DNA from 4 places in the Clostridium sp. DL-VIII genome. Region 1 is predicted to be linked to each of the others. Evidence: riboswitches for the same ligand, from Rfam matches in the RefSeq annotation. Region 1 holds a riboswitch; each other region holds the start of a gene.

What was found. Region 1 has a riboswitch for cyclic di-GMP ahead of CDLVIII_RS20055 (response regulator). Riboswitches for the same ligand answer to the same signal wherever they lie in the genome.
Positions count from the first base shown of each region.
Region 2: another riboswitch for cyclic di-GMP. It lies ahead of CDLVIII_RS23965 (A24 family peptidase); the one in region 1 lies ahead of CDLVIII_RS20055 (response regulator).
Region 3: another riboswitch for cyclic di-GMP. It lies ahead of CDLVIII_RS07650 (acyltransferase); the one in region 1 lies ahead of CDLVIII_RS20055 (response regulator).
Region 4: another riboswitch for cyclic di-GMP. It lies ahead of CDLVIII_RS23720 (LuxR C-terminal-related transcriptional regulator); the one in region 1 lies ahead of CDLVIII_RS20055 (response regulator).

Region 1 is NZ_CM001240.1:4,343,911-4,352,103, forward strand. Features, by position in the region: RNA gene ssrS (6S RNA) at 15-208, shown strand; gene CDLVIII_RS20030 (macrolide family glycosyltransferase) at 484-1,695, shown strand; gene bioB (biotin synthase BioB) at 2,054-3,010, shown strand; gene CDLVIII_RS20040 (biotin transporter BioY) at 3,049-3,600, shown strand; gene CDLVIII_RS20045 (hypothetical protein) at 3,703-4,017, opposite strand; gene CDLVIII_RS20055 (response regulator) at 5,230-5,613, opposite strand; cyclic di-GMP riboswitch class II at 5,744-5,827, opposite strand; gene CDLVIII_RS20060 (hypothetical protein) at 6,862-7,047, opposite strand; gene CDLVIII_RS20065 (FAD-dependent protein) at 7,153-8,193, opposite strand, start outside.
Region 2 is NZ_CM001240.1:5,223,229-5,231,421, forward strand. Features, by position in the region: gene pilM (type IV pilus assembly protein PilM) at 1-835, opposite strand, end outside; gene CDLVIII_RS30265 (prepilin-type N-terminal cleavage/methylation domain-containing protein) at 934-1,356, opposite strand; gene CDLVIII_RS23955 (type II secretion system F family protein) at 1,425-2,630, opposite strand; gene CDLVIII_RS23960 (GspE/PulE family protein) at 2,647-4,338, opposite strand; gene CDLVIII_RS23965 (A24 family peptidase) at 4,458-5,210, opposite strand; cyclic di-GMP riboswitch class II at 5,401-5,482, opposite strand; gene CDLVIII_RS23970 (PilT/PilU family type 4a pilus ATPase) at 5,684-6,715, opposite strand; partial or broken gene CDLVIII_RS32350 (MFS transporter) at 6,810-6,932, shown strand; gene CDLVIII_RS23975 (ATP-binding protein) at 7,537-8,193, opposite strand, start outside.
Region 3 is NZ_CM001240.1:1,663,724-1,671,916, forward strand. Features, by position in the region: gene CDLVIII_RS07635 (metallophosphoesterase family protein) at 1-842, shown strand, start outside; gene CDLVIII_RS07640 (family 14 glycosylhydrolase) at 1,104-2,372, shown strand; gene putP (sodium/proline symporter PutP) at 2,494-3,969, opposite strand; cyclic di-GMP riboswitch class I at 4,348-4,436, shown strand; gene CDLVIII_RS07650 (acyltransferase) at 4,771-5,505, shown strand; gene CDLVIII_RS07655 (methyl-accepting chemotaxis protein) at 5,538-7,643, shown strand; partial or broken gene CDLVIII_RS07660 (ABC transporter substrate-binding protein) at 7,799-8,193, shown strand, end outside.
Region 4 is NZ_CM001240.1:5,155,396-5,163,588, reverse strand. Features, by position in the region: gene htpG (molecular chaperone HtpG) at 363-2,297, shown strand; cyclic di-GMP riboswitch class II at 2,528-2,609, shown strand; gene CDLVIII_RS23720 (LuxR C-terminal-related transcriptional regulator) at 2,932-5,400, shown strand; gene scfA (six-cysteine ranthipeptide SCIFF) at 6,022-6,159, shown strand; gene scfB (thioether cross-link-forming SCIFF peptide maturase) at 6,271-7,632, shown strand; gene CDLVIII_RS23705 (pitrilysin family protein) at 8,123-8,193, shown strand, end outside.

The DNA of each region.
Region 1 (8,193 bases):
GATGATTTTGGTTATTATTTCTGGAATATTCGTTAAGCTCTTATTTTGAACCTACATTTACATTTTGGGAGTTCAATATTTAGATGAAGAAATGTACTTTCTTGTGAGTCCTTTTGTTCGGCATTGAAGGCGATTGAAACATCTGTGAGGGCACCCACCTATCGAGAGATAGGCGTCAAAATTAGAGTACCGGTATTTTGGATATAATGTTTCGAAAGATTTAGTCAATACTTTTAAGGTATTGGCTTTATTTTTTTGTTTAAATTGTTTGTTTTAATATAAGATACTTATAATTACATTAATTTTAAAATTATATTTTCTTATTAGCGAAATCCAACTTCTCTAAAATATACAACACATATTATAAACTTTTTGTATCAAAATATTAAAAGCTAATAGATTTATTCATATAGAAATTAACTATGTTTAAGGCAAATGAACTTGTTATTTATTTGATTATACCCAAGTGAAGGAGTGATAGAAGTGTCAAAAGCATTGTTTATAAATATATTAGGTCATGGACATATTAACCCAACCATAGGTATAGTAAAAGATTTAATTAATAGCGGAGAACATGTTACATATATAGCTGGTGAAGAATTTAGAGATAAAATTGAGAAAACAGGTGCTAAATTTATTGGTCATAGAAATTCATTTAATGTATCAAATTTTATTAATTGTGGATTAGATTTAGAAAGCAATGAAGGCTTATTAAACGCTTTAAACACATTTAAAGAAATAGTTGAAGTTGTTTTTAATTCAAATGAAAAATATGATTATGTAATTTACGATTCGTCATTCATTTTAGGTAAGGAAATAGGAAAAGCACTAAAGATTCCTACCATTACTTCAACCACCACATTTGCAATAAATAAAGAACTAATAGAAAATGTATTCAAATCACCACTTTCTGATGAACTTAAACGTAGATTTCAAGGTTTCAAACCCAAAATGAAAGAAATTTTAAATAGCTCAACTTATAAAAACTTTATAAGTGAACTAAAGGAAAAATATAATATTAACTTCCCTGATTTCTCCAATAGATTCACCAAAAGAGGTATGATTAACCTCGTATACACTTCTAGGTATTTTCAGCCTTATGGAGATAACTTTGATGAGAGTTATAAATTTATTGGTCCATCTATAATTAATAGGAACGAGGACATTAATATCGACTTAAAAAATGACAATCAAAAGATTGTTTATATCTCCTTAGGAACAATATTCAATAATTCTATAGATTTTTACGAAAACTGCTTTAAAGCTTTTAGTAATATGGATGTCAAAGTTATTATGTCTGTGGGTAAAAATACTGATATTACTAGTTTAAGCGATATTCCATCAAACTTTATTGTCCGTAATTATGTACCACAGCTTGAAATACTAAAACATTCTGATGTATTTATTACTCATGGGGGTATGAATAGTACAAATGAAGGTTTATATTACGATATCCCGCTTATTCTTATTCCTCAATCTGTGGATCAGCCCTTTGTAGCTAATAGAGTTGCTGAACTTGGTGCTGGAATTGTTCTTGACAAAAATGAGATCACCCCAGAAATATTAAATGATTCAGTAACTAAAGTTCTTTCTAATATGGATTTTAAAATAAACAGCAAAAAAATTGGTGAATCTTTAAGAGAAGGCGGAGGATATAAAAAAGGTGTTGATGAAATTCTAGCTTTAATAGATTAAAAATCTACATGAGATTCTTTAACAATATATATATAAATCTACATGAAAAGTATTATGTAAAATTAATTTTCTTATTTTCCCTTCTAACCATTAAATAAAAAGCCAAATCTTAAAGATAAAACTTTGGCTTTTTATTTATTCCTATCTAATACTGATTTAATGCATGTTAAAATAAGTAATTAATGTCTTCCTCATACTCTATTTTTATCTAGACTATAACTGTGTATTTTGGCTAAATTCTAAAATACTATGCCCTTTAAATCGTCAACTTTTATTTTTAATAAGGTTGACAATATACCGTAATAATACTATACTAATTTTAAATTTGTTTTGAAATGAAATTTGGGAGTGACTAGATATGAAAGAATTAACCGAAGAGATTATAAACGGCAGGCGCCTAAACAGAAGCGATGATTTAAAATTTTTACTAACTACAGATTTAGAAGAGCTATGCATGGGAGCTGATAAAATTCGTAAAAAATTATGTGGTGATAAAGTTGATCTTTGTACCATAATTAATGGGCGCAGCGGTGGATGCAGCGAAAACTGTAAATTTTGTGCTCAATCTGCTCATCACAATACTGAAATTAAGGAGTATGGCTTTTTAGATCCAGACATAATACTAGAAGATTGTAAGAGAAATGAAGCAAATGGTGTTCATCGTTACTCTATAGTAACAGCAGGAAGAGCTTTAAATGGTGCAGATTTTGATAAAGCTGTACAAGCTTATAAAAGAATGAAAAGAGAATGTTCAATAAATTTATGTGCTTCACATGGATTTCTATCAGAAGAAGAATTTATTCGTTTAAAAGAAGCCGGAGTCACAATGTATCATTCAAACATTGAAACTTCAAAAAGAAACTTTCACAATATTTGTACTACACATTCATATGAGGACAAGATAAGAGAAATTAAACTAGCTCAAAAAGCTGGATTTAAAGTTTGCTCTGGTGGAATAATAGGAATGGGTGAAACTTGGGAAGACAGAATTGACATGGCAGTGAGCTTATACGAACTTAATGTTGTATCTATACCAATTAACGTATTAATGCCTATAAAAGGCACTCCTTTAGAAACTGTAAAAAGAATTTCTATAGAAGCTATTTTGCGTACAATAGCAATTTTTCGTTACTTAAATCCGACATCATATATTCGTATGGCTGCTGGAAGAAGCTATTTCAAAAATGGCGGCAAAAGAATTTTCTGTTCCGGTGCTAATGCAACAATTACTGGAGATATGTTAACTACAGTAGGAAATAATACATACCAAGATAAAATTATGCTAACAAACCTTGGCTTTAACATTGAAAAATAAAATAACATTTAATACAAAATTATAAGGAGACTGAAATTATGGAAAATACTAATAAAATGAGCACTCGTCAATTGACTTTAATTGCTGTAATGACAGCTGTTACTTGCGTCTTAGGACCTTTTTCACTACCAATTGGACTAGTACCAATTTCATTGACTAATTTGGTAATTTATATTGCAATATATTCATTAGGGCAAAAAAAGGGAACTATTAGCTACATAGTTTATCTTTTAATAGGTGTTATAGGGCTTCCAGTATTTTCAGGATTTTCTGGCGGATTTGCTAAGCTAGCTGGACCAACAGGTGGTTATTTGATCGGATTTATTTTTATGGCATTTATAAGCGGCTTATTTATTGATAGATTTTCAGGTAAAATCTATATGTGCTTTATAGGAATGACATTAGGTACCATAGTTACATACTTATTTGGTACTACCTGGCTAGCATATGTTGCAAAGATTCCTTTTAATGCAGCTTTCTCTGCTGGTGTTATCCCTTTTATTCCTGGAGATATAATAAAAATATTACTCTCTTCCTTGATAGGGCCTCAAATTAGAAAAAGACTAATAAACGCTGGCTTATATGATTAATATTAAATAAATTCTATTACTAAAATAAAGATAGACTCTCACAAAATACTCAGTCTATCTTTATTTCATTAACATATAAAATTAAACACACTTCTTTTCTTGTTAGCTTTTAAATGCTTTCTTATAATTTTCTAATACTATTTTAATATAATATTCTATGGCATTTCCTAATTCACTAAAATCTTTGTATTTATCCAAATAATAACACCTATACATTCTATTTATAGTATAATTTATACTGCAGCTATTAAAGCCGCTCTCATCAATATATTCCTGAAAATGGATACTTTTTCGATTTAAATTTATACGAACTTCTATTTCAAAATCTGGTGCTATAACTATCTTATTATTTGAATATAACAATTTATTTTCATTACATAAAACTTGAATGTGCTGAATTATTATTTCTTCATCCATAATTCTACCTCCAAATATTACTTAAGCATATCTTATGTACATTCATTAATTATTATACTTTTTTATATTTCAGCGAATTTTTTTACTTAGTAAAATACAATTTTACCATATTGTTGTAACATAACTGTAACAATAACATGGTAAACTTACATAATTAGTAAGAGGTATTTACTATACATATTATTATATTCCAGCATAAAATTGTAAATACATGTCATAATTTGCATTATAGTTTATTTTGAAAAAATCGTTTCATGTAGTTTATAATAACTATATGTATAAATTAGTAAAAAGAGGTGTTATTATGATTAAGTTAAAATTGTTTCAGTTAAAATTTAGAATATTTTTAAGAAAATCTATTCTAAATAAAATGTTAAATTTTCTTTTACCTAATAATAAATTTGTTATTATTATTTCTCAAAACTTAGACAAGCACATTGTTATATATCATAAGATAATGCATGAAGTTTATCATTCAAAACTTCCAAAAGCTAATTTTAACTAACTTTTAGAATAACTACTTTACTTTAACTAGCATTGGCTTTATTTACGTCTCTATTTATATAGCAGTCTAAAAGCATTTTTAACACTACGATAAAAAGTAGTAGACATCTTTTACATTCTTATTTTTAATATGGTCCTATCTAATTCTTTTATATTTAATAATCTCTTTTTTAAATACGGAGATATACCTACATATCTTTCTTTAGGGTGCTTATCATGTATCAACACATTCTATTTTCTTATATATAAGATTCTTTAATTCTGCATATTTCTATATTTTTTACTCTTGTATTAAACAACATAGAAATTTTATATCTTATAAATGAATGTTATAAAAAATACAGCGTTTAAGAACTATTTATATATCAAACTCACTCTATTTTTTTCTTATTTGTATGTTATCATCATACAATGTTTTATTATATTGTAGAGCATATTAATTCATATATTTCAATATAAAATTTAAACAAAAAATAAGAGCAATAAAGATTCCTCTCTACTACTCTTATTTTGTAAATATAGATGTTTTCTAATAGACTTGGGAATATCTATTAGTATTATTATGTTTGTTTATATAATAACACATTATTACTAAATATTCAATATATACTAATAATAATTATTATTTTAAAAGATAAAAAGAGCCCGGCAAAGCTTACACTCTTTTATAACTAAGTTCTTCAATATGCTTATATTCATAATTATATATTATTCTGAAAGTATTTTATTTACTAGTTTAGTTAGCTCATCAATAATCATGTCTTTTTTTATAAAATAAGTAGCACCTAATGCTTCGCAAACACGTAATTCATTAGAAAAATTATTCTCCCCACCATCTGAAAGGACAATTACTTTTATGTCTTTATTTTCTTCTCTTAGTTCTACTACAAGTTCCAATCCAGTTTTTTTTGGCATATATATATCCGTAATCACCAAATCAATGTTACCTAATTTTTTATATATCTCAGTGCCTTCTTCGCCATCGCAGGTTTCATATACATTATAATTTGCCTTTTCTAAAATAAGCCTTATAAACTTTCTAACACTTGAATTATCCTCAACTACTAATATATTTTTTTGCTTTTCATTCATATTTTTCAACCTCTCTTTTTCATTTTATAATATAAATTCCATACTAAATCTAATACTTAATTTTCTAATATTAATACCATTTTCATAATATGAACAAAAAAAAACAACTTAAACTAATCAAAAAATATTAGCTTAAATTGGTCGGTTGCACTATTAACTCCAAATTCTCAAAGTGCCCATATAGAGAGAATTTTTCACCGTTTCCACATTTTTTATATTTTTGTATAATTTTATATCTTTGTATGTATATATTATTACATTAATGCAAAAAAATCAATAAATTTAAAATTATTGATTATGAAAAATAAAAGCAGACTAAACATTTTTATCCGAATCTACCTTATATGGCTATTTGTGCAACTTAATCGAATCAGTAGAATTTGAAATTTCTTCAGCACTATCATTTGTACTAGCTGTTAGTTAAAGACTTGTATGCAATTCTTGTATATCCAGTTTGCATACACAATAAACATGTATAATTACCGTAGTGTACCGCAAAAATAATATATGTGTCGCCTACAGCATTTCCGGAATTATTTACTATTAATGCTTTAGGCAATTTTCCACTGTTCAATTTGTTTACTCAATTGCTTATTACGTCTTATATTGTAGGATAACCATTTTGGGTTAATTGTTATAAAAAATAAGACTAAGAAATTTTTATAGTTCCTTAGTCTATTATCAATAATAATATTTATATTTAACTGTATACAAACAAACCCGCTATATACCCTAATAACCCCGAACATAATATTGCCAATATTTTAAATATTGGAATTTGATTTTTTATTTCCATAAACTTAATCCTCTGTCTTTCAAAATCTTGTATTTTAATAATTTAATTATAGCATGTACAATTGTTATTATCTACCGAGTGGCTCGTTCTATCTTTTATTTATATTTATTTATAATTTATATTGATTTAATATATTTGACATAATCCTGTCACAAACCAGTAATATAATAAAACTATGATGATAGTTAAAGCATTATTATTTCCCCTAAAATAATAATAATAATATATATAACACAGTATTCAGGATAACTATTAAATGGTTATCCTTTTTATTTTGTATTTAATTTACTAATAGTTTATATTGAGTTAATATAATTGACATAATACTGTCACAATAATCTTATATACTTAAAACATAAAGTAATTAAAGCATTATTATTTACCCTTATCAAATAAAAAGAATGACTTATTCCCCTAAATAAGTCATTCTTTTTTTATTTATTCTTTTACAACTAAAATATTTTCATTATTATTAAAGTTAATTCCTCTAATTGTGTTATTGTATATTTTTCTTTTATGACATAAAAAAATAAATTCATATCGGATATATAAGAATTAATAGTTTTATTACTATAATTTTTTAATTTCAATTCATAAATAAATTCAATAAATTCATTTAAAATATCTTTAAATAACAAAAAACACCTTCTCCATTTCAAAAAATAGAGTCAGTGTTTTTATAATGTATGTTATCACAAAGCATTAATATATAAATTTCAAAAGTAGTTTATTTAAACCCAGTGTTATTCAATATTTGAAAGCTTTTCTCCCATGATTACACCCATTGCTGAGGCCATCATCAAGCCTCGTGTCCAACCACTTGAATCTCCTAGACAGTGCAGACCTTTTATATTCGTCTCAAAATTTTTGTCTAAATTAATTTTATTGCTATAAAATTTAATCTCTGGACCATATAATAACGTTTCTCTGCTTGCAAAACCTGGAACTACTATATCCATAGCTTCAATAAACTTTAGAATATTTGTCATAGTTCTATATGGTATTGCAGATGTTAAATCCCCTGCTTCTGCATCTGGCAAAGTATGTCTAACATTTGATTCATACAATTCTTTTTCCCAAGTTCTCTTACCATCTAATATATCGCCATATCGTTGAACTAATATTTTTCCATTTCCAAGCATATTAACAAGTTCTGCAACCTTTTGACCATATTCGATAGGTTCATTAAATGGTGCTGAAAAATTATGCGAACTCAATATTGCAAGATTGGTATTGTCAGATTTTTTATCCTTATAAGAATGACCATTAACTATAGCTAAGTTATTGTCATAATTTTCTTGGCTGACAAAGCCTCCTGGATTTTGACAGAAAGTTCTAACCTTATCTTTAAATGGTGCTGGATGTCCTATAAGCTTAGATTCATAAAGTACATTATTTACGCTTTCCATAACTTCATTTCTAAGTTCTACTCTAACTCCAATATCAACTGGTCCTGCGCTATGCTTTATATCATGTTCAACGCACATTTCCTTTAACCAGTCAGCCCCCTTTCTTCCTGCTGCAACCACAACTTTATTAGAAAAGACTTCCTCATCCTTACTTCTAGTTAAGGAATCTGATATTAAAACTCCATATATTTCATTGTTCTTTATTAAAAGATTTTTAACTGTAGTATCAAATTTAATTTCCACTCCAGCATCCAATAAGTGATTTTGAATTTTTAAATATATTTCTTGAGCTTTTTCAGTCCCTAAATGTCTTATTGGACAATCTACTAGTTTTAAACCACCTTGAATGGCTTTTCTTCTTATTTCTTTAATTGC
Region 2 (8,193 bases), 880 kb from region 1:
CATTGATTTCATAAAAAAAATTATTAATATCATTTCCACCAGCTTTTATTATTCTGGTAAAATCTAATTGTCCATTTCTATATATATTAACATCGATAAAGCTCGCTCCCATATCAATAAAAGCAACTGAATCTCTTGAATTATATTCGTATTTATTATTCATTTCTGTCATATTAATAAATTTATTTACTGCATTATAATTAACATCTAAAACATAAGGTTTTAAATCTAACTTTGTCAAAAAGTTATAATATTCCCTAGCTATTTTTTCTGGGTATGCTATAACACGTACATTAAGCTTTTCTACTCCACCTATTTCTTCTTCATTTAATATAGTAACTTGTAATACATAATCATCTAAATTTATAGGTAGATATTGTTGAATTTCATATCTTACAACTGTATTCATTTCTTCCTCTTCTACTTTGGGAATTATAATTTCCCTATTTATAATTAAAGTAGAATTAGTAGTACAAATTGCATCTTTTGCTTTTATTACATTTTCATTTAAGGCTTTCCTTAATCTAATTACTAGTTCTTCTTCTTTTTTAATTTCTCCATCTACGATTGCATCTTTTGGAGTTGGTATTACAATATATTTATCTATAGTTAAATCATTTTTATAGTACATCCCAACTACTATTTTTATATTAAAACTTCCTATATCGAAGGCTATAATTTTTCTTTTTTTCTCGTATCTACCAAAGTTGTTTTGCACAGTTATTTTTTTTGAAAACTTTATTTTCAAATCTCTTATATCCATGTTTAACAAATTTCTGATATCTAATTTTTTTTTATTTCCTTTTGTATCATCTTTCTTATTTTTAATATTCATATAGCCCTCCAAATACATTTTAATTGATTAAGTTTCACGTGTAAGACTAAATCTTACACGTGAATTTTAGATGGTTTTGATTGATTCCTTATTATGAATTACTTAGAGCCAGCTGCGTAGTCTGGATATACTTCCTTCCCATTTGTATAACTTACAGTAATATTACCTGTAGTAGCATCAACTGCATAAGTAAAAGTTGTTGCCTCTCCAGCCTTTTTAGCTTTTGGTGTTTTAGTTCCATCTAGTTTAGATCCTATCACATCATCATCATCAGTTGTAACTGGTCCTGGAGTAAGCGCTGTTCCATTAGCTATTTCTTGTGCTACTATTGTAGCAATATTCTTAGCTGTTGCTTGATCTGCTTTTTCATTAGAATTTTCTATAACAGCTCCAAACTTAGGAATAGCTAATGCTACTAATATTGCAATAATCGCAATAACTATAATAAGTTCTACTAACGTAAATCCTTTCTTTTTATTTGTTTGTAATTCATTTTTCCTTTTGTTTAGTAATGAATTCATTTTTAACCCTCCTAAATTTCATATATTTTAATGCACTCTGGATCTCACATTATGCATTATCAACAATTTTATTGAATTTTAGTGTAACTATCAAACATTGGTAACATTATTGATATAATCATAAATCCAAGTACAATCCCCATGACAATTATTAAAATTGGTTCAATCATTGCTACTGAAGATTGAATAATTGATTCTAATTCTTCATCATAAAAATCTGCTGTTTTATTTAATATATCATCTAGTGAACCTGTCTCTTCTCCTATTTTTACCATTGAATATAACATTGACGGAAAAACTTCACTTTCTTTCATTGATGAATATAAGCTTTCCCCTCTCATTACATTATCTTTTATCTTAAGTAGTGCAGCTTCAGCAACTTTATTTCCTACGACATTTGAAACAATTTCTATTGAATCTATAAGTGGTAATCCACTTGCTATCAACGTAGACAATGTTCTAGTAAATCTTGATACTATAATCATTTGATTAAGCTTTTTTAACAAAGGCAATTTTAATTTTAAATTGCTTGTAAACAATATTCCATTATCACTCTTCAAAAATATATTAAGTCCGAATGTAAGTAATATTACAAATATTATGATAAAGATAAGGTTGTTTTTTATGCCACTACTTGCTCCAAGTAAAAGTTTAGTACTCCAAGGCAAGCTTGTACCAGTATCTTCAAATATTTGAGTAAATGTTGGCATTACATAAGTTAATATAAATATAACTGCTATAACTGCTACGAAACTTAATATTATTGGATAAATCATTGCACTTTTTACTTTATTATTAATTTTATTTTCTTTTTCATAATGAGTTGACATTCTAAACATTATTGCATCTAAGTTACCACTTGCTTCTCCTGATGCTACTAAAGAAATTAATAATTCTGGAAATACATCTAGATGTTTTCTCATGGAATCTGATAATACTTCACCTTTTTCAACGTCTTCATTTACCGCTTTTATTGTTTCCTTTAATTTTTGATTTTCTACTTGATCCGATAATATCTCTAAACATGCCAAAATTGGTACTCCTGCATTTAGCATAGTGTAAAATTGCCTACAAAATATTGATATATCTTTAATTTTCACTTTCTTATTAAACTTTATTTTTATACTAGCACTTTCTGTTATTTCCTCAACCATTAAAGGATAATATCCATTACCTGAAATAAAGTCTATAACCTCATTTTTAGAATTTGCCTCATAAGTTCCTTCTACTTTTTCCCCATCTGAGTTCATAACTCTATATTTAAATTTTCCCAATGTCCCTCACCTCTTTTCAAATGTCAATTGATAAAGTTGCTATTGTTGAAAGTTCTTCAATAGTTGTCATTCCTTGCAATACCAGATCTTTACATTCGCTTTCCAAAGTTTTCATTCCATTTTCTATTGAAATATCTCTTATGATATCTGAATTTGCACCCGAATTTATGGCTTCTCTATGTTTTCTTGTCATTTCCATAATTTCATAAATTCCAATTCTCCCTAAATATCCAGTTTGATTGCAATAGCCACAGCCTTTGCCCTTATACAAAATTAACGGCTCATTTACATCTTGTCCTAAAATTTCTTTTTCATATTCACTAGCTTCGTATTCTTTTTTGCAGTTATTGCATATTTTTCTAACTAATCTTTGAGCCATTACCCCAACAACAGAAGTAGAAACTAAATATGGTTTAACTCCCATATCTACAAGTCTTGCTATGGATGACGGTGCATCATTAGTATGAAGAGTGCTTAAAACTAAATGACCTGTAATTGCTGCTCTGGTTGCTATTTCTGCGGTTTCTTCATCTCTAATTTCTCCTATCATGATTATATCTGGGTCTTGTCTTAGTATACTTCTAAGTCCACTTGCAAATGTTAATCCTGCTTTTTCATTAACACTTACTTGATTTATTCCATTCATTGTATATTCAACCGGATCTTCTACTGTGATTATATTTACACTGCTAGAGTTCAATTCATTTAATATAGAATATAGAGTTGTAGATTTTCCACTTCCTGTTGGTCCTGTAACCAAAATTATTCCATGAGGATTTGATACTATTCTATTCAATTTATTTATATTATCATCACTCATTCCCAGTTGTTTTTTATCTAATACAGATCCTCCTGTATTTAGAATTCTTATAACAATCTTTTCACCATTAACTACTGGAAGTATAGAAACTCTAAGGTCTATTTCCATACCATCAACATTAACCATTATTCTTCCGTCTTGTGGTATTCTTTTTTCTGCTATATTAAGTCCTGCAAGTATCTTTATTCTTGTAACTAGCGGTCCCAAACTTTCTATTCCTAGAGTATTTACCGTTTGGAGCTTTCCGTCTATTCTATATCTTATTCTTATTTCATGCTCAAATGGTTCTATATGAATATCAGATGTTTTCATCTCTATTGAATTCTTAAAAAGGTAATCAACCATCTTTACAACTGGTGCACTATTAACTTCATTCATTTCATCTACTGCTTTAATGCTTTTGCTTGTTTTAGTGCTTTCTTTAGAAAGTTGCATGGCTGCATTATTAACTTGTTGACTGCTATAGTATATACCTATAAATTTTTTAATATCGTCTTTTTTAGAGATAAAGGATTCTATTTCAAACCCTGTAGATATTGCAACATCATCAATTGCGAAAATGTTTAATGGATCTGCGAGAGCAATTTTAATTCTATTATTATCAAAACCAAAAGGAATTAAGATATATTTGTCGCATAAATTTTGTGGTATTAACGTTATTGCTTTTCTATCAAAATTTATCAAATTTAAATCTACTTTTTTAATTCCTGTTTGCTGCTCTATTGCCTCTATTATGTCTTCTTCTGTGATTATCTTACTTTCTACTAATATTTCTCCAAGCTTCTTACCTAAGGCTTTCTGAGATTTTAACGCTTCTTGTAGTTGATATCCTGTAATTTTGCCTGCATTTACCAGAATATTTCCCAATCTTCTTTTTTCAGTTGCCATTTTGGGTCGTACCTTTCTTTTCTATTTACAAAATTTTTTTCCTAATGTTTATAAGTTGAAATTTTTTCTAATATTTTTCAATCATGTAAGTGTTAAGAAAGTGAATATTATGTTACATTTTACTCAAAAAAACTCCAATAACTTTTTAATATTTCAACGCCCCACAGCATAGAAATCAAACTTCCAACTGCTATAAATGGCCCAAACGCTATCTTTTCCTTTGCTTTTTTTAATTTTAGTAATAATATAACTATTCCTATGCCCCCACCTATTATTATTGCTAAAAATAATCCAATTAAAATCCCTTTAACTCCTAGGAATAATCCACAAATAGCTGCTATTTCAATATCACCTTCACCCATTCCTTTAGTTAAAAATACTATTAAACCTATGATGACGAATCCTATTGCTCCACCTAAAATCAAGTCAAGAATTCCATTTTTATAAACAACAGCTTGAATTATTATAAATACACATGCCATAATGCCACCAAAAAGTGTTGTACTTGTATAAACAAATTGAGTATCATAATCTATCATTCCAATTACAATTAAAATTGATGCTAATATGCAATACTTTAATGTAATTAAGGTTAATCCAAATTTAAAATATATTAGTAAATATAATACTGCATTAAGAATTTCTATAAGAGGATATCTTACTGATATTTTCTCCTTGCAATATCTACACTTTCCTCCAAGAAAAAGATAGCTGATTACCGGAATCAAATCTAAAGACATTAATTTGTGATTACAGTTTGTACAATGTGACGGTGGAAACGCAATTGATTGTTCCATCGGGATTCTATAAATACATACATTCAAAAAACTTCCTATAACCAATCCTAAAACAGCTATGAAGACAACTTCCAATCTATCACCTCTCCTTTTTACCATTTTTTAAAATATTATGTAATATTTTCATATTTATATTTTATACTTTAAATTACATTTTTTCAATATTTTTGATATTGTTTTGAATTTAAATATTATTTATCAATAAATAATATCTCTTTAAATGCTTACTTCCACTTTTGCGCAAAAAAATACCGACCTTAATAAAAAACAAAGGCCGGTTGCACTACTAACTCCTCATATATAAAGTGCCCAAAATAAATATATGAATCATTGTTTCCATATTGATTTCTTATAAATAATAATATTTACAAATTTCAATAATTATTTAATTTTATATATATTTACCAATATTATAGCAATTTCTTATAAATTATATTTTATAATTATATATAAAATATAATTTATTTACATATTACCATATTATATCTAATCATTCCATAATTTCTATAGATTTTTACTAAAATTTAACTCAAACTTATATATTATATCTACCTATCATTTTGTACCCACTTTTCATACTCTTGTCTGGATATAAAATTGTCATTTACAAGCCTTCTTAAATCCATCTCTATTGTCTGCATTCCAAACTTAGAACCCATTTGAATGAAGCTATTTATTTGTTCATAGTTTCCTTCTCTAATTAAATTTCTTATGCTAGGAGTACACACCATTATTTCCATTGCTGCAACTCTACCTACTCCCGATGCATTAGGTAATAAAATTTGAGAAACAACTCCCTTTAATAGCGACGATAACTGAATCTTCACTTCATTTTGATGTCCAGCTTCAAAAGAGTTTATAATTCTATATATACTGTTAGCTGCCCCCATGTTATGTAAAGTCGAAAAAACTAAATGTCCAGTTTGGGCTGCCCTTAAAGCTATTTCTATTGTTTCTGGATCTCTCATTTCTCCAACTAATATAACATCTGGGTCTTGTCTAAGTGCTGCTCTTAATCCATCTGCATAACTCTTAGTGTCCTGCCCAATTTCTCTTTGGTTTACCATAGATCTATTGTTCTCATATATATATTCAATTGGTTCTTCTAAAGTTATTATATGTTTTTCTTTACTCATATTTATTTCATTAACCATTGCTGCAAGAGTAGTACTTTTCCCTGATCCTGTTGGTCCAGTAACTAACACTAGTCCATCACTTAATTCCGTGAATTTTTTAAGAGCAGGAGCCATTGTTAAATCTTTTAGTTTAGGTATAGTCTCTTTAATTACTCTAAGACATATAGAATATCCTTCCCTGCACTTATAAGCATTTACTCTGAAATTACCAATACCTTTTCTATTATACTTAAAGTCTATTTCACCATTTTCTAAGAAATAATTATAACTTTCTGGTATTAACTCTTTAATGCATTCCTCCACAGCCTCATGGGGAATACTTCTTTCAAAAACATTCACTAAATTTCCATCTATCCTTACCATCGGTCGTAATCCTGATGTAATATGTATATCTGATACATTACTTATATCCATATCATTAATTAGCGTGTCTATCCTTGACATATTATTCCTCCCTAATGTTACATAAAACAATTTTTGTATATTTTACTATATACAACATATAATATTTTCACTAAAATTGTCAATATCCATTATTTTACTCAATTGAGTTATTCTCTTGGATCTTGGAACTCAAACTGGCCAGGTTTCAAATCAGTCAAGAATTCAACAACCTAACGATGAAGCGCGCAGTCGTATTAATATAGTATTCATGGTCTCATAATTATATATAAATAGCATATATAAAGTTTTAAGTTAATTTATATAATACATTAAATTTAACTATTTCTTTTCTTGAAATAGTTTTTATATTAAATTAATATTTTAGACATAATGTTGTAACAAATACCGTTTATAATAATATCATAAACAATTTATATGAATTGTTTTTATATGAAATATAATATATAAATCAGTTTTCAGGATAACTTGTTCCCCCTTATCAAGTTATCCTTTATTTTACGTAACGCTATGAATTATCACCAAATAAAATTTCAAGCTAAATTCCACAATTAAATCTATAGATGCAAAAATAAGAGTAATAAACAATATTTCTACTGCCTATTACTCTTATTCTTGGAATGTTTGAATAAAGTTTGTTTACTAACTTTACTTAGGAATATATATTAATATTAGATTACTATAATTTTAACATACCATTAATACACAATCAATACTTATTAATAAATATTATTGTTTAATATCTATTTTGCTTTTATTTCATAATCATAGATTAAATTTTTGCTTTAATTCTATACTCTTTTGCAAGGTAATCAGAAAATAATCTATCTCTATGCTCTTGCCTCAATAAGAAAACATTAAAATTATACCTCTTCCTTAAATGGTAACTTAATTGTAAATTTAGTTATATTATCATCACTCTCAACTGATATCTTACCACCGTGCTTTTCAATTAATTCTTTTGTTATACATAACCCATACCCGTGATTTTCGCCATTATTACTCTTAGTAGTAAAACCAGAATTAAAAATTTCATAAATAATTTCTTCCGGAATCTTTTCACCATCGTTTTCTATTGTTATTACTATATTACTTAAATCTTGAAATGATTTTGCTACTAAAGTACCACCCTTGTTCATTGCTCTTATTGCATTATTAGTAATGTTAATTATTATTCTATACAATTCCATTTCATCTATTGTAACCAATTTGAAATTTGCACTGTCTTCAACTATAACATTCATGCCTTCTCCAACAGCATGTTTAGTTGCAAGTGAAAGCAAAGAAGCTTGCTCTAAACTGTCATCAGTTCCATTTGGATTATTCTGATTTATAATACTTTTCAAAAGCCAGGCTGCCCCGTTATATTTCTCCATATCTACTAACTCATATAACGAGACCATTTGTAAGCCATAGTTGTTTTTAATACTCTTTAATTCTTTATTTTTGCTTGATAAAATTCTATTTAGTCCAGATATCTCTTTAGCTTTTAATGATGTTTTGCCAAAGATTACGATAAT
Region 3 (8,193 bases), 2.7 Mb from region 1:
AAATAGTTCAATTTACAGATATACACGAAGGTCCAGAGAAGGATAAATCCATAAGTCTTATGAATAGGATATTAGATTGCGAGAAACCTAATATGGTAGTTTTAACTGGAGATAATATTGATGGTAAATGTAAAACTGTAGATGACGTTAAAAAAGCTATTAACAATATAGCAGGACCAATGGAAAATAGGAGGATACCGTGGGCGGTTGTTTTTGGTAACCATGATGATGAGCATGGTATGATGACAAAGGAAGAAATGATGCAGTTATATATGAGTTATAAATGTAATTTGAGTGAAATTGGATACAAAACTTTTGATAGGATTGGTAATTATAATATTCTTATAGAAAGTTCAAAAAGAAAAGTACCTAAGTTTAATATTTATATGATAGACTCTGGAAAATATGCACCTTCATTTATTGGAGGATACGATTGGATAAGACTTACTCAGATATATTGGTATAGGAAGACTGCGTTAAACCTAAAACGAAACTATAATAGAATAATACCAGCACTTATGTTTTTCCACATACCATTACGAAATTTTAAGAAAGCATGGCAAACTGGATTGATTGATGGTGAAAGGTTTGAAGAGGAAAGCGTTGCAAAAATAAATTTGTGCCTTTTTAGTAAAGTAATTAAAACTGGAGATGTAAAAGGAATTTTTACAGGTCATGATCATTTAAATAATTATTGTGCTGAATTAAGCGGTATTAGACTTGGATATGCCGGGTATATGGGATATGGAACTTATGGTAATGATGATATTCCACGAGGTGCAAGAGTGTTTCTTATAAATGAGGATTCACCAGAAGATTTTAAAACTTGGGTGAGACGATAGATTTATAAGAAATTAAAATTATAGCTATATCTAAGAATAGAGTTTTTTATAAGAAAATTATAGCTAAGTAATTAATTAGATGAGGATAACGCTTATACTTAGCTACAATGATAATTATATTATTATAATTTAGAGAATACAAAAGTGTTGATGACTTACATAATATGGAATATAATTAAGTTAAGTAATGGAAAAAAATAACTCGATTATAATGTCCTAATGCTTTACTCAATAGATCAGTAAAATACTAGGAGGGAATTTATGAAGTATGTTAACAAAACCTTAAGAGGCTATGAAAGGGCTCTAGTATCTTTATTACTTGTTTTTACACTATTTTTATCATTTGGTTTTAAGGTAAATGCATCAACAATAAACTCTGATTACAAATCCTTTGTAATGGCACCATTAGAAAAAATAACAGATTGGAATGCTTTTAAAAATAAATTGATAACGCTGAAGAATAACGGAGTCTATGCAATTACAACGGATGTTTGGTGGGGAGATGTTGAAAGTAAAGGAGATAACCAATTTGACTGGAGCTATTATAAAACATATGCTGATGTCGTACGCTCATCAGGATTAAAGTGGGTGCCTATAATATCAACGCATCAATGTGGTGGTAATGTTGGAGATACAGTAAATATATCTTTACCTTCATGGTTATGGAATAAAGATACACAAGAAAATATGGAGTATAAAGATGAAAAAGGGAATTTTGACAAAGAGGCTCTTAGTCCATGGTGGTCTGGAGCAAATAAGCAATATGATGAACTTTATGATTCATTTGCATTAAATTTTAGCGTATATAAAGATATTATAGCCAAAATATATATTTCTGGCGGACCAGCAGGTGAATTAAGATATCCTTCATATAATGCAGCTATTGGGTGGTCATACCCTAATAGGGGGTATTTACAATGTTATAGTGCAGCAGCGGAAGCAGATTTTCAAAACGCTATGAAAATAAAATATGGTACAGTAAAGGAATTAAATAGTGCATGGGGAACAAATCTTGCAAGTTTTTCACAAATCAGTCCACCAACAGATGGAGATAATTTTTTTGAAAATGGGTATAACTCAGTATATGGATGTGACTTTTTAAGCTGGTATCAAAGCGTACTTACAAAGCATTTAGCAGATATGGCATCAGAAGCTCATTCACATTTTGATCAAGTTTTTAATGTAAGAATAGGAGCAAAAGTATCAGGGGTACATTGGCTTATGAATAGCCCAATAATGCCTCATGCATCAGAATATTGTGCAGGTTATTATAATTATAGCACTTTACTTGATCAATTTAAGGAATCAGATGTAGATTTGACATTTACATGCTTAGAAATGGATGACTCAAATGCAAATACAAGTCCATATTACTCAGCTCCAAAAACTCTTGTTAAGAATATTGCCAGCCTTGCAAGTTCTAAAGGAATAAACCATTTTGGAGAAAATGCGCTACCTATCTCAAATAATAATCAGGCATATACTGTTCAGAGTGGTGGTGGGAATTATACTTGGAACTGGACGAATTAATTAAGTTAGAAAAATATTATAATATTAAGGCTTGAGGCAAATATAAAGCACATATGATTTTATAGTGAAATCATATGTGCTTTAAGTTTATGCTTCAATTGTAAAATAATCCAATATAACTTTAGTTCATATCTAACAATGTCTTTTCCATTGTAGCAAATTCTTTATCAATAATGCTATTAGGCTTATAAGTTAGAAGGCTGACAATAACAATAGATATAAGTGATAGGAAGAAACCTGGAATCATTTCATATAGATAGCTTGATAAACCTGAAGCTATCCATATTATAACTGTTAATCCACCAACAATCATACCTGATAATGCTCCCCATTTGGTCATTTTTTTCCAATGAAGGCTTAATAGGAGAAGTGGTCCAAAAGATGAACCAAAACCAGCCCATGCTTGACCAACAATATCAAGGATTGTCTTATTAGGTAAATATGCAAGGATTGTTGCTAAAGCTGCAACTATCAGTACAGATAATCTTCCTATTATCATTTGTTTGTGTTCAGAAACTTCTTTCTTTAAAAATGTTAGATAAAAGTCCTTTGTAATTGAACTAGAGCAAACTAAAAGCTGAGATGAGATAGTGCTCATGATAGCAGCAAGTACTGCTGCCAGTATAATTCCTGTAATAAACGGATGGAATAAAATATCTCCGAGACGAAGAAAGACTGTTTCCGGATCACTTAATGGTGTTTTATGTTCTGTAAAATATACTAGTCCTACAAGACCACTTGCAACAGCACCTAAGAGACCAATTGCCATCCATCCAATACCAATTCTTCGTGCTGATTTTAGTTCCCTTGGAGATTTTATGGCCATGAAACGAACAATAATGTGTGGCTGACCAAAATAACCAAGGCCCCAAGCCAGAAGACTGATGATAGAAGCTATACTGGTTCCTCTAAACATGTCGAACAATGCAGGGTCAATATTAGTCAACTTATTTGTAAAGGTGCCAGGATCTACTCCTATATTGATAAATGCTACAAGTGGCACCATGATTAAGCAGATAAACATTAGTGTTCCTTGAAAGAAATCGGTAAGGCTTACTGCTAAAAAACCACCAAAGTAAGTATAAAGAACGACAACAGATAAAGTAACTACTACTCCCATAGTATAGGTTAATCCAAAAGTATCTAAAAATAATTTCCCTCCTGCTACAATTCCTGATGAAACATATAGAATAAAAAATACAAGTATTACGATTCCAGATACTAAACGCAAAACATTTGATTTATCCTTAAAGCGATTTTCAAGGTAATCTGGAATTGTTAAAGAATCGTTTGCGACCTCAGTATAAACTCTAAAACGTGGAGCAAGTAAAAGATAATTTAAATAGGCACCTATTGTTAATCCTATTCCAATCCAAAGACTAGATATACCGGTTAAATAGACTGCACCTGGGAGCCCCATAAGCATCCAGCCGCTCATATCACTTGCTCCGGCTGATAAAGCAGTTACCATAGGACCAAGACCTCTGCCTCCAAGCATATAGTCTGAAATATTAGAGGTCTTTTTGTATGAATTGTATCCAATTATGAGTAAGATGAGAATGTAGATTGCAATAGCAGCAATGGACCATAATTTCATATTGAATCATCCTTTCTGTAAATATAAAAAACAAAATTCCATATTTAAAAATGTTTATGCAATATAATCGGAAATTTTTAAAAATAACAATGATATATTAACATATTATTTAAAAAATAACAATTAAGTAAAAAGAATAATAAATATGAGATTGTTGTATTAGGGCCAAATAGGAATAAATAATATGATATTAATCTGAAGCGTTTATAAACAAATAATAAAATTCAACATAAAAAAAAATAAAAGTTATATAATGGAAAAAACAGATTTATGATGATATAAAATGAACTTTTTTTCATTTTACTTAATATAGATTTAATATAAAATGTTGAAATTTAATATAATTAGTGTAATAATGGAATATAATAGTATATATTATGATGTTAATAGCATACTTATCGAAAGGTAAGGACGCAAAGCTTTGAGTCTAAGGGAAAGTTTTTTTCTATGATCGTCAGGTTGCCAAATTTATTTTTTTATAAAACATGATTATAATATTTTTGGTGCCTAAATACTTATAGGCACCTTTTTTGTTGAAAATTTTCCTTAGTAAAAAGTGAGCTATATAAGCAGTGCATGATAAAATGCATAAAGGTTAGGAAGGAGTGTAACATATTTAGGTTAAAAGTTAACTTAAGTTGATAATGGTAATTAAGTTAAATTTTTATTATTTTAAATTCAGAAATCAGTTGTTTAATAGTTTGTGTAACCTAGCGATATTTCAATATTTTAAAAATTGCAGTGCACATTAACGGGGAAGGGAGAAGATTATCTTTGCAATTTTGGTAATCAATACATAAAATGGGTAAAATAGAAGAGATGTTAGAAAAAGTAAAAAATATATTAAATGAAGAGGTAAATAAAGAAAGTGTAATAAAAATTTTAGATTTAATAAAATGTCCTTTTCCTTTAGAAATTTTAGATGAGATAAAATTGTATGGAGATTATTTACCTAAGAATAAGGAATTAGGATTCACAAAGGAAAAAAGATATCTACATTTTTTATGGGAAGTTTTAGATAAGTCACCAATGTGTCTTATAGCTAACTTTGCTATTCCGTATAGACAGTTGTTAGCAAAGAAGTTATTTAAGTCTTGTGGAAAAAACTTCATAGCAGAAGAAAATGTTCGTTTCAATGTACCTGATAACATAGAAATAGGAGATAATGTATTCTTAAATAGGGGAACATTTTTAGATTCAAAAGGTGGAATAGTCATAGGAAATTCAGTTACATTAACTGAAGGAGTGACAGTTTTCACACATTCTCATGAAGAGCATGATCACGTATCAAGAACATATGCACCAGTAATAATTAAGGATTATGCAAAAGTATATTCAAATACAACAATATTACCTGGTGTGACAATTGAAAAACAAGGAATAGTAGCGGCCTGTTCACTAGTTGTTGGAGATGTAAGTGGAAATACGATGGTCGGTGGAGTTCCAGCAAAGCCAATAAGAGAAAGAAAAAACTTTGAAAAAAAGGAAGCAGAATTAAACCATATATGGTTACATAATAGTGAATTTCAACAATAGAAATTTTACATAAGTTTAGGGGGAGATTGATTATGAAGATGTCGTTTAAATCAAAATTTATGGTTGCAATTTTGCCATTGGTAATAGTAGGATTACTATCTTTAACAGGAGTTGCATATATAAATTTTAGACATATATTAGAGACCGAATTGGTTAGCTCAATGTCAGAAAGAACAACTGAATCAACAAATCATATAAATACGTGGTTAACCGGAAGATTAGGAGAAGTTCAAGAAACGGTTCAGAATCCAATGCTTAATGCATTTTTGGAGAAAAATCCCAATGTAGATTTACAAAGTAATGATGGTTCATTAGCATTGATAGATGAAATAAATTCATCAAGATTTAAGTTTATAAATAATGCGTATCCTAATGAATATGCAGCCTTACATATAGTAAATAATATAGAACCTAGTGAATGGAGTAGTCCAGATGGGTTAAATAAGCTTCAGGCAAGATATTACAATGTTAGTAATGGACAATTTGCTACAGCTAACTGGGCCAAAGGTGCTGCACAAGAAGCAGGAGAAAGATATTCTAAAACAAATGGTGTACCTTATGACGCAATATTTAAACCTACATACTCTCAAGCTTATGATAAAAATGTTGTTATGATGTTTGCGTGGCAGAAAGATAATCAGGGAAAAGCAATAATTGGAGCAGCTGCCAGTGTAACAATTGAAACCGTAGAAGATCAAGTAAAGAATTTAAAATATGGAAATAAAGGATATGGAATGCTAATAGGCAGTGATGGTACATTTATTGTTCATCCAAATGCTGACTGGGCTATGAAAGAAAAAATAGATTCAGTGAATGATCCTGATTTGACTAAACTTAGTGAACTTATTAAAGAGGGTAAGCCAGGAGTTTTCAGCTTTGGAAGCGGATCTGATAAAAAGATTGCCTTTTATGCTAAGGTGCCAGTAGCAGATTGGACAGTTGTTAATGTAGTTTATGAAAATGAACTTTTTGCATCAGCTGATCGCCTTATATTAATGATGCTTGGATTAGCTGTGGCAATCATAGTAATTTTATCTATAGTAATATTTGCGGTTACAACTCATTTAATTAAGCCTTTAGTAAAGCTTAATAAGTTTGCTCAGGTTGTATCAACCGGGGACTTAAGTGGATCAGTTGAAGTAAAATCCAAAGATGAAATTGGAAATCTTGCAGAAGCCTTTAATAATACTATTGGAGCATTGAGGGGAATAGTGCAGGATATAACTGATGAGTCAGCCAAAGTTAATGAAGTTTCTGCAAGTCTTGCTAATTCATGTGATGACAGTACTAAAGTTACTGAGGAAATTGCTAAGGCAATAGAATCAATAGCGGGAAATACTACTGAACAATCAAGGCAGGTAACAATAGCCAGCGAAAAGACGATTGAAATGGAAGAAGTGAGCAGAGCAGTTGTGAATAAGTGTAACAATATGCTTGAAACAGCTGAGGAATCTCACAATATAAGTGCAGTTGCTTTTGAAGCTATAGATAAATCTGTAGCTAGTATGAAAATAATTGTTGATAATAATCAAACTAATCTGGAAGAAAGCAAAATATTGCTTGAAAAATCAAATGAGATTGGGAAAATAGTTGAAGTAATAACTAACATTGCAAGTCAAACTAACTTACTTGCATTAAATGCAGCAATAGAAGCAGCAAGAGCAGGAGAACAAGGAAAAGGATTTGCAGTTGTTGCAGATGAAGTTAGAACTCTTGCGGAACAATCAGCTACTGCAGCAAGCCAGATATCAAAGCTAATAAGTGGTGTACAAGGGCAAATTGAAAATATAACTAATAGTATGAATGAAGGTTCAAAAGAAATAACTGTTGGTATGGAAACAGCAGTTAAAGCTGAATCTCATTTTGATAATATTGAAAAAGCCATAAGTAATATTTTTGATGTAGTAAGAGATGTATATAATTCTACAGAAACAATGATTAAGACAGCTAAAGATACTGTGGCAGAAATGCAGGAAACATCAGTTATATCAGAACAAACAGCATCTGCAACAGAAGAAGTATCAGCATCTGCAGAAGAACAGGCAGTTACTATGGATGAAATCGGAAATTCAGCCAGCCAATTATCAAAACTTGCAAGCAGACTAAGTGAGTTAGTAGCACAATTTAAAGTTAAATAGTTATATAAAATATGAAATCATGTTAGAGGACTATTGCAAAATGATATTAATTATTTTGCAATAGTTTTTTATGCGCATAACTACTATAAATTAGAACAATCTTCGATAAAATATCATACTATACACCATAAATACTATTAGGAGATGCTTTCTTCGTGAAAAGAGAATTGAGAGTATTAATTGGTTTAATGATTTCATGTGTGATGGTTATATCTATGTTTGGATGCAGTAATAGTAAATCTACTAGTGGTGGTATAGTAACTGTACGTTTAAATGAAGTAACTCGTTCTGTCTTCTATGCACCAATGTATATAGCAATGAGTCAGGGATATTTTAAAGAAAATGGAATTGAAATTGATTTGCAGACAGGACAAGGTGCTGATAAGACTATGCAGGCAGTTATGAGTAAATCAGCAGATATTGGTTTTTGTGGTCCAGAACAAACAATTTATATTAATAATCAAGGAAGAGAAGATTACCCAATACTTTTTGCTCAGCTTACACAAAAGGATGGGTCATTTTTAGTTGGAAGAAATAAAGAGGATAATTT
Region 4 (8,193 bases), 810 kb from region 1:
TTGATTTAAAGTACTAATACCTGCTAATTTACCTAGTTTTTGCACTGGATATTCCATGTGGTTTGCATCCTTACAAGATTACTTTACATCTTTACGCAGCGTTAATGTCAATAGTTTAGATGAATAAAAATTTAAGTGACGCAGATAGGAAAATATAATGTGTATTATATTGTTTAATTTAGTTGTGCTTTTTATACAATTTATTGCTGCGAGTGTATCTACTGCAATAATTTTAGCAGATATTATGAGAATAATAATTAAAAACAAAAATTTAAGACTAAAAATGGAGCAAGAATAATTTGACAATTAATATTGTTTAGTCTAAAATACTTTTTGAAAAAAGCAAGAGGAGTGGTTATAAAATGATAAAAGAGAATGGTAATATTTCAATCGACACAGAGAACATATTTCCTATTATTAAGAAATGGCTATACTCTGACAAAGACATATTTATAAGAGAAGTAATAAGTAATGCGTGTGATGCAATTAGTAAATTTCAAAGATTAGTCTCATTAGGCGAGGCAAGTACTAATGGAGATGAAACATATAAAGTTATAGTATCAGTAAATAAAGAAAAGAAGACTCTTAAATTTATTGATAATGGTATTGGTATGACTGAAGAGGAGGTTAAAAAATATATTAACCAGGTAGCTTTTTCAGGAGCAACTGATTTTATGGAAAAATATAAAGATAAAATGGATGAAGGCAAGGATATAATCGGTCACTTTGGACTAGGGTTTTATTCTACTTTTATGGTATCCACTAAAGTTCAAATTGATACATTGTCATTTAAAGAAGGTGCTGAAGCTGTAAGATGGGAATGTTCTGGAGGAACAGAATATGAAATTGGAGTTTCGACTGATAGGTTAGCAAGAGGTACAACAATAACTTTATTTGTTGATGATGAAAGTACAGAATTTTTAGAGGAATATAAAGTTAGAGAAATTATAAAAAAATATTGTTCTTTCTTACCTACAGAAATATATTTAGAAGATGAAAATAAGCCAGAAGAAGAGCCAAAGTATGAAACAAAGAAAAAAGAAGATGGAACTGAATATCAAGAATTAGTTGAACCAGAGGCTCCAAAGCCTTTGAATGATACAAATCCTTTATGGATTAAGGCTCCTAAAGATTGTACTGATGAAGAATATAAAGATTTTTATAGAAAGGTGTTTATGGATTTTAATGAACCATTGTTTTGGATTCATTTAAATGTAGATTATCCTTTTAATTTGAAAGGAATATTATATTTTCCTAAATTAACTCATGAATTTGAAGCGACAGAAGGACAAGTAAAACTATATAATAATCAAGTGTTTGTTGCAGATAATATTAAAGAAGTAATCCCAGAATTCTTATTATTATTAAAAGGAACAATAGATTGTCCAGATCTACCTTTGAATGTTTCAAGAAGTTTCCTTCAAAATGATAAAGAAGTTTCAAAGATTTCTAATCATATAGTAAAGAAGGTTGCAGATAAATTAGTTGATTTATTTAAAAATAGCAGAGAAGAATTCGATAAATTCTGGCCAGATATACAAATATTCATTAAATATGGTTGTTTAAGAGATCAAAAATTCTATGATAAGATTAAAGAAATAATTATATTTAAGAATTTGAAAGGTGAATTTATAACATTAAAGGACTATCTTGAAGCTAATAAAGAAAAGCATGAAAATAAAGTATTCTATGTTAATAATGAAAAACAACAATCACAGTATATAAAGATGTTTAAAGAATATGATTTAGATGCTGTTATTTTAGATTGTTCATTAGATGATCATTTTATTTCATTCCTAGAGATGCATGAATCAGGAGTTAAATTTAATAGAATAGATTCAGATATTTCAGATACGTTAGGAAGTAAAGCTGATGAGAATGATGAAACAGTAAAGGCTTTAAATAAAGAAATAGAAGATTTGTTTAAAAATGAACTTGGAGATAAGGTTAAAAATTTATCTGTTGAAGGATTAAAAAATGAAGAAACTCCAGCCCTTGTTTTAGTGTCTGAAGAATCAAGAAGAATGGCTGAGATGAGCAAGATGTATGCAAAATCAGGGATGAGTTTCCAAGGAATGTTTGATGAAGAAAAAACTCTAGTTGTAAATAATAAGAGCGCAATAATCAAAAAGCTTGTAGAAATATATAAAGATGAAACTAAAAAGTCTGAAGTTAAGTTTATTTGTGAACATATTTTAGATTTGGCTAAAATAGCAAATAAAGAGTTAGATGCAAATGAAATGGACGAATTTATAAAGAGAAGTAATCAATTATTAAATAGGGTTATTGCACTATAAGAACTAAGAGTGAGATAAAATTATATTTATGTAAAATGAAAAAATCAGTAATGCTTTATTTATCTAAAGCATTACTGATTTTGTTCTTAGGTGTAGTTAAATTAGTATTGAATATCCATATATAACGCAGTTTATAGGAAAAAAACTCAAAATATGTATACTCATGCATGAAAATGTGGTAAAATATTCATATAGATAATTATAATAAAATAGTATTAAGTATATATTCTAATTAAGTTGGAAATGTTGAAGGATCTCCTTATTTTGGGCACCTTGGGGATTTGGAGTTAATGGTGCAACCGGCCAATGATTAATTTGTTAATTAATTGTTGGCTTTTTTTACGTGATTTAAAAAATCATTGTGAAAAAAGCCGACAGTATCCTTGATATCTTAATATGGTTGGCGTTGAAAATAATATTAAATTCAACAATTATCGATAACATTTCCAAGAGATAGAATAAAATTGAAGTTGAATTTTAAGTGTGATAAAATATCGTTGTATGTCCAATATAGCCTGTTACGATGACAAAAAAGCGGAAAATGAGATGTTATCATACAATAAGAAAAAAAGAAATGCTAAACATATAAAGGCAGATTATTTTGTATAATTTGTTTTAGATGAAGGGGAATACTATGAGAAGTCAGATTTTAAGACCTAAAATATTACATAGAAAGCGTGTAAATAAGTTGTTATCTCAAATATTTGAGGTACCTATATTTTTTGTTTCTGCATCTATGGGATATGGTAAAACAACTTCTGTTAAAAGTTTTCTGGATAGAAAAAAGGGAATGAAAACCATTTGGTTTGATACTGCAAGTGAAGAGGATGACGATGTCTGGATGTGGCATAAGTTCTGTGCTGCAATTAAGACTACAAATGTTAAATTGAGTCAAAGATTAAGTGCATATGGATTTCCTAAAAATAACATGGATGTATACCGAATAATTGATACTATTCGTGATGCGGTAAAACAGAAAACTGTTATAATAATTGATGATTGGTATGATTATAAAACCCTCTATATCAATTACTTAATAAAAGTTATAGCTTTAGAAGAAATACCTGATTTACATATTGTGATAATAAGTCGCAACAAGCCAGCTAATCAATTTGTTGAACTTGAGCTGAAGCAGAAATGCTTAGTAATGTGGCAGGATGATATAGCATTCACTTTCGAAGAAACAATAGAGTTTTTTGAGATTAATGAAATAAATTTAACAGAAAAAGAAAAAGCAGAAGTGTATGAGTACACAGGGGGATGGACTTCAGCTACTTATTTAGCATTATTACAATATTATAATGAGAATACTTTTGATAATATTCCCAAAGCTACGGAGTTAATTAAGAAAGCTGTATATGATAAATTTGATGAAACTACAAAGCAGATTCTTTTAAAGCTTGCACCAGTTGAATACTTTACATTGGAACAAGCTATTTATATAACAGAAAATGAAAAATCTAATGAAGTGATTAAGGAATTATTATCAAATAACTGCTTTATAAAATATGATAGGAAGTCTAAGACTTATGCACTGCATTCTATTTTAAGAAGTGCATTAAAAGAAGAAATTATAGCTTTAAATATTGATGCAAATGAAATTAATAATGTCTGTGGAGATTGGTATTATAAAATTTCAAAAGATATAGAAGCGATGGAGTATTATTATAAGGCGAAAAACTATGAACGCATACTTGATTTAATAGAGAGAAATGATACCATAAATTTGACAAAAGTATGGAAAAAAATTATTAGAATAGTTTTCAATGAGCTGACAATGGAACAAAAGGTAAATAGGCCTATAGCATATTTAAAACATATATTTTTCTATATACTTTATGAAAATCCACAAGCAGGAAAAGAACTTCTATATGAGTTGTGGGTCATATATGAAGTAAATGAGGAATTAAAGGATAGAAATCAAGTACTTGGAGAAATTTCATTTTTAGAAAGTCTTTTGATGCTTAATAATGTTGAAAAAATGATAGAATATCACAAAAAAGCATATGAATTATTCAATGGTGGAATGTCTAAAATTGCAAATGATAAAATGCCAATTACTTTTGGTTCACCACATTTTTTATATTTATATCATACAAAAAATGGTGGGCTTAAGGAATTGGTGGAACATTTTAAAGAAGGGATAGTTTATTTTGATCATATATCAAACAGAGGAGCAGCAGGAGCAAATTATTTGATGAGTGCTGAATATTTTTTTGAAACAGGTGATATTTATAATGGAGAGTTATTTGCATATAAAGCTCTACATAAAGCAAAAGCTAAAAATCAGACAAGTATTATAATTTGTTCACTTTTTCTTTTGATGAGAATTTCAATAAATAAAAATGATAAATATGAAATAAGAAATAAGTTTAATAGTTTAATAAGTGAATATAAAAGTTTAGATATTCCAAGATTTTTAAATGGGACAGATATTGCCTTAGGATATATTGATGGAATTACTGGAAATTTAAACGATATACATATATGGATTAATGATGGTGATAGTCCTGATTTACAAGTATTTTCTCCGTATTTGAGTATGGGATATATTATTTCTGGACTAGCCATGATGCTTAAAAAGAGCTATATTGAATTAGAGATTCAGGCGGAGGTTATGCTAGAAATTTATGCTGGAAGAAATTACATTTTTGGAATATTATATTCGTACATATTTGATTCAATTGCTAAGTACAATTTGCACGATACAGAAAAAGCGCAAAAGTCATTGATCAAAGCAATGGAATTAGCAAAAAAAGATAATATTGTGATGTGCTTCATTGAATTATCACCCCATATATTGCCCATATTAAGGGGAATTAGAAGAAAAGATGAGTATGCAAAAATGTTGCTGACTAAATGCAATGAATTTAATGATATCTATGTGAAAAATTATGGCTTCGGAGAAAAAATAGAATTGACTCCAAGAGAATTAGAAGTAATGAAATTAGTAGATGAAGGTTATAAACAAAGTGAAATTTCGAAGGAATTAAATATTGCATTAGTTACTGTTAAAAAGCATATAGCATCGGTTTATTTGAAATTAAATGTAAAGAATAAAATGATAGCGATAAATTTATTAAAAGAAAAAGGTATAATTTAAAAAAATAAATGTAGAAATATGTGGAGATAAAGTTTTAAACCATGTATTTCTATTGCTTTTTACAATATATTACTAAAAAAAATAAAAAAATATATAATTTATCAAAAAAAGTATACTTTAGTATAATACACAATCGTTTTAGATGAATGTATAATATAGTTGTTGAGAGATTTAAGGGTAGTATAAAGGGTTAAAAATTACATCAACTAGGGTAAAGCGCTTATATTATTTTCATTATTTAAAGAATTTAGGGTAAGTATTACATATATTTAGGGGTAAATATTACATAATATTTAGGGGTAAATTTGTATTATAGAATTTTAAATGGGTGTACATAGTTTGTGGGAACGGTTATTTGAAAATAATGAGATAATGTAAGTGCAGCGTGAAAAATGGTATTGGCTATGAGGGGTGGCCAGGCTAAAAGATATAATAAGCATTTGTTATATAAACTTAAGAAATTATTTTCTTAAGTTTTATAGAAAAGTGTTTGTTATATTTTTTTTTAGGAATAAATTATAAATAATAGAATTAATTAAAAGAGATTTCACTAAATCTTTTATACTTTTGTATATTATGCTATAATATTTAAGGATATTTTTTTAATGGAGGATTTTTAGGATGAAACACATAAAAACTATAAACAAACCAAATATCAAAAATAGTTTATGTAAACCAGGATGCAAAGAATGTGCAAACTCATGCCAATCAGCTTGTAAGACATCTTGTACAGTTGCAAACTTAGAATGTGAAAACTAATTTTCAAGCAGTAGCTATATGGTTACTGCTTACTTTAGGCATATGAAAGAAAATAGTAAGTCTATGAGTTATTTTCTGGAGTATGCCTTATATGTTGAGGAGGAAAATAAATTGTCTTTAATACATAAATTTAAACAAGGTGAAAATTATTTTGTCTTAGATGTAAATACAGGTGCTGTTCATGTTGTAGACGAGCTAGTTTATGATATATTAGATGATGATAAATTAAGAAATAAAAAAGAAGTGTTAGATTCTCTTAGCGGAAAATATGATGAAGAAGAACTTTCTGAAGCATATGATGAAATTCAGGAATTAGCTGAAGAAGGAATTCTTTACTCAGAAGACCAATATGAAGAAATAGCACACAGCTCTATGGATGATAGAGATTATATAAAAGCCATCTGCTTAAATGTAATTCATGGATGTAACCTAAGATGTAAGTATTGTTTTGCTGATGAAGGGGAATATCATGGACATGGTGGTGTCATGAGTGCTGATACAGCAAAAAAAGCAATAGATTATGTAATTAAAAGAAGTGGTCAAAGAAAAAATATAGAAATTGATTTGTTTGGCGGAGAGCCCACTTTAATAATGGATACTATAAAAGAAATAATCCAGTATGCTAGAGATAATGAGGAAAAATGGGGTAAGAAAATTAGATTTACAATGACTACTAATGCGACCCTCTTAACTCCAGATATGATGGATTATATGGATAAGGAAATGGGAAATATAATCCTTTCTTTAGATGGAAGAAAAGAAGTTAATGATAAGGTTAGAATTAAGCCAGATAAGAGCGGATCATATGATGATATAATTCCTAATATTAAGGAAATGATAAAGAGAAGAACTAAGGGGAAAACTTATTATGTAAGAGGTACCTTTACAAGAGAAAACACAGATTTCTATGAAGATGTAATGGCTATGGTTAATGAAGGTTTTAGAGAATTATCCATAGAACCTGTTGTGTTAGAAAATGGACATCAGCTTGCAATTCGTGAAGAAGATATTGACACAATATTTGATAATTATGATAAGTTATATGAAGAAATGGCGAGAAGAAAAAGAGAAGGTAAGGATGAATTTAAATTTTATCATTTCAATATAGATCTTCAAGGCGGCCCATGTGTTTATAAAAGAATTTCTGGATGTGGAGCAGGTTTTGAATATGTGGCAATAACTCCACAAGGCGAAGTGTATCCATGCCATCAATTTGTAGGAAAAGAAGAATTTAAATTAGGAAGTATTTATGAAGATACTTATGATACTGAACTTGCTAAGAAGTTTAAGAAGGCCCATATATATAACAAACCTAAATGTAAAGAATGCTGGGCTAAATTCTATTGCAGTGGCGGATGCCAGGCAAATAACTTTAATTTCAATGGCGATATGAATATTCCTTATGAAATTGGATGTAAAATGCAAAAGAAGAGAATTGAATGTGCAATTGCATTGAAAAGTGAAGAAAACTAAATTTTGTGAGGGCGTACCGAAATAACATACACTTTTATTCCGCAGGACTTATGAAATTTTTGCTGGAAAGCTCTAAATGGGAGTTTGCACCCATTTCAGCATGTTCCCGAAGCAAGTTCGGGACAGGCAGTAATATGGAACAAACTCCCATTAAGAGCTTTCAGCAGCTCAATTTCAAATGCCTGCTTCATAAAAATGTATGTTATTTCTGGTGAAAGCCGCACACATAAAATCTAACTGGCATGTGAGATCTTTAGATAGTCAAATTAAGAAATTGTTTATGTGAAATAATCTATAATAAAAGTCATGTTTTCTTCAAATTAGTGAGAGAGCATGACTTTTATTGTAAAGTTAAATATCTTTATTTATGAGTTTAGAAAATAGGGTATAATATAAGAATAAAATTATAGAGTTTGTGATGTTGTTAATTAGGAGAATGGATGGATTAATTATATTTGATATGTCACCATTAAGTGGACAAGGAGAAAAAATGGAAGAATATGTTTTTGGGAATAATCTGAAATTAATATACAAGAATACAAGTTCAGAGCTTACATCAAT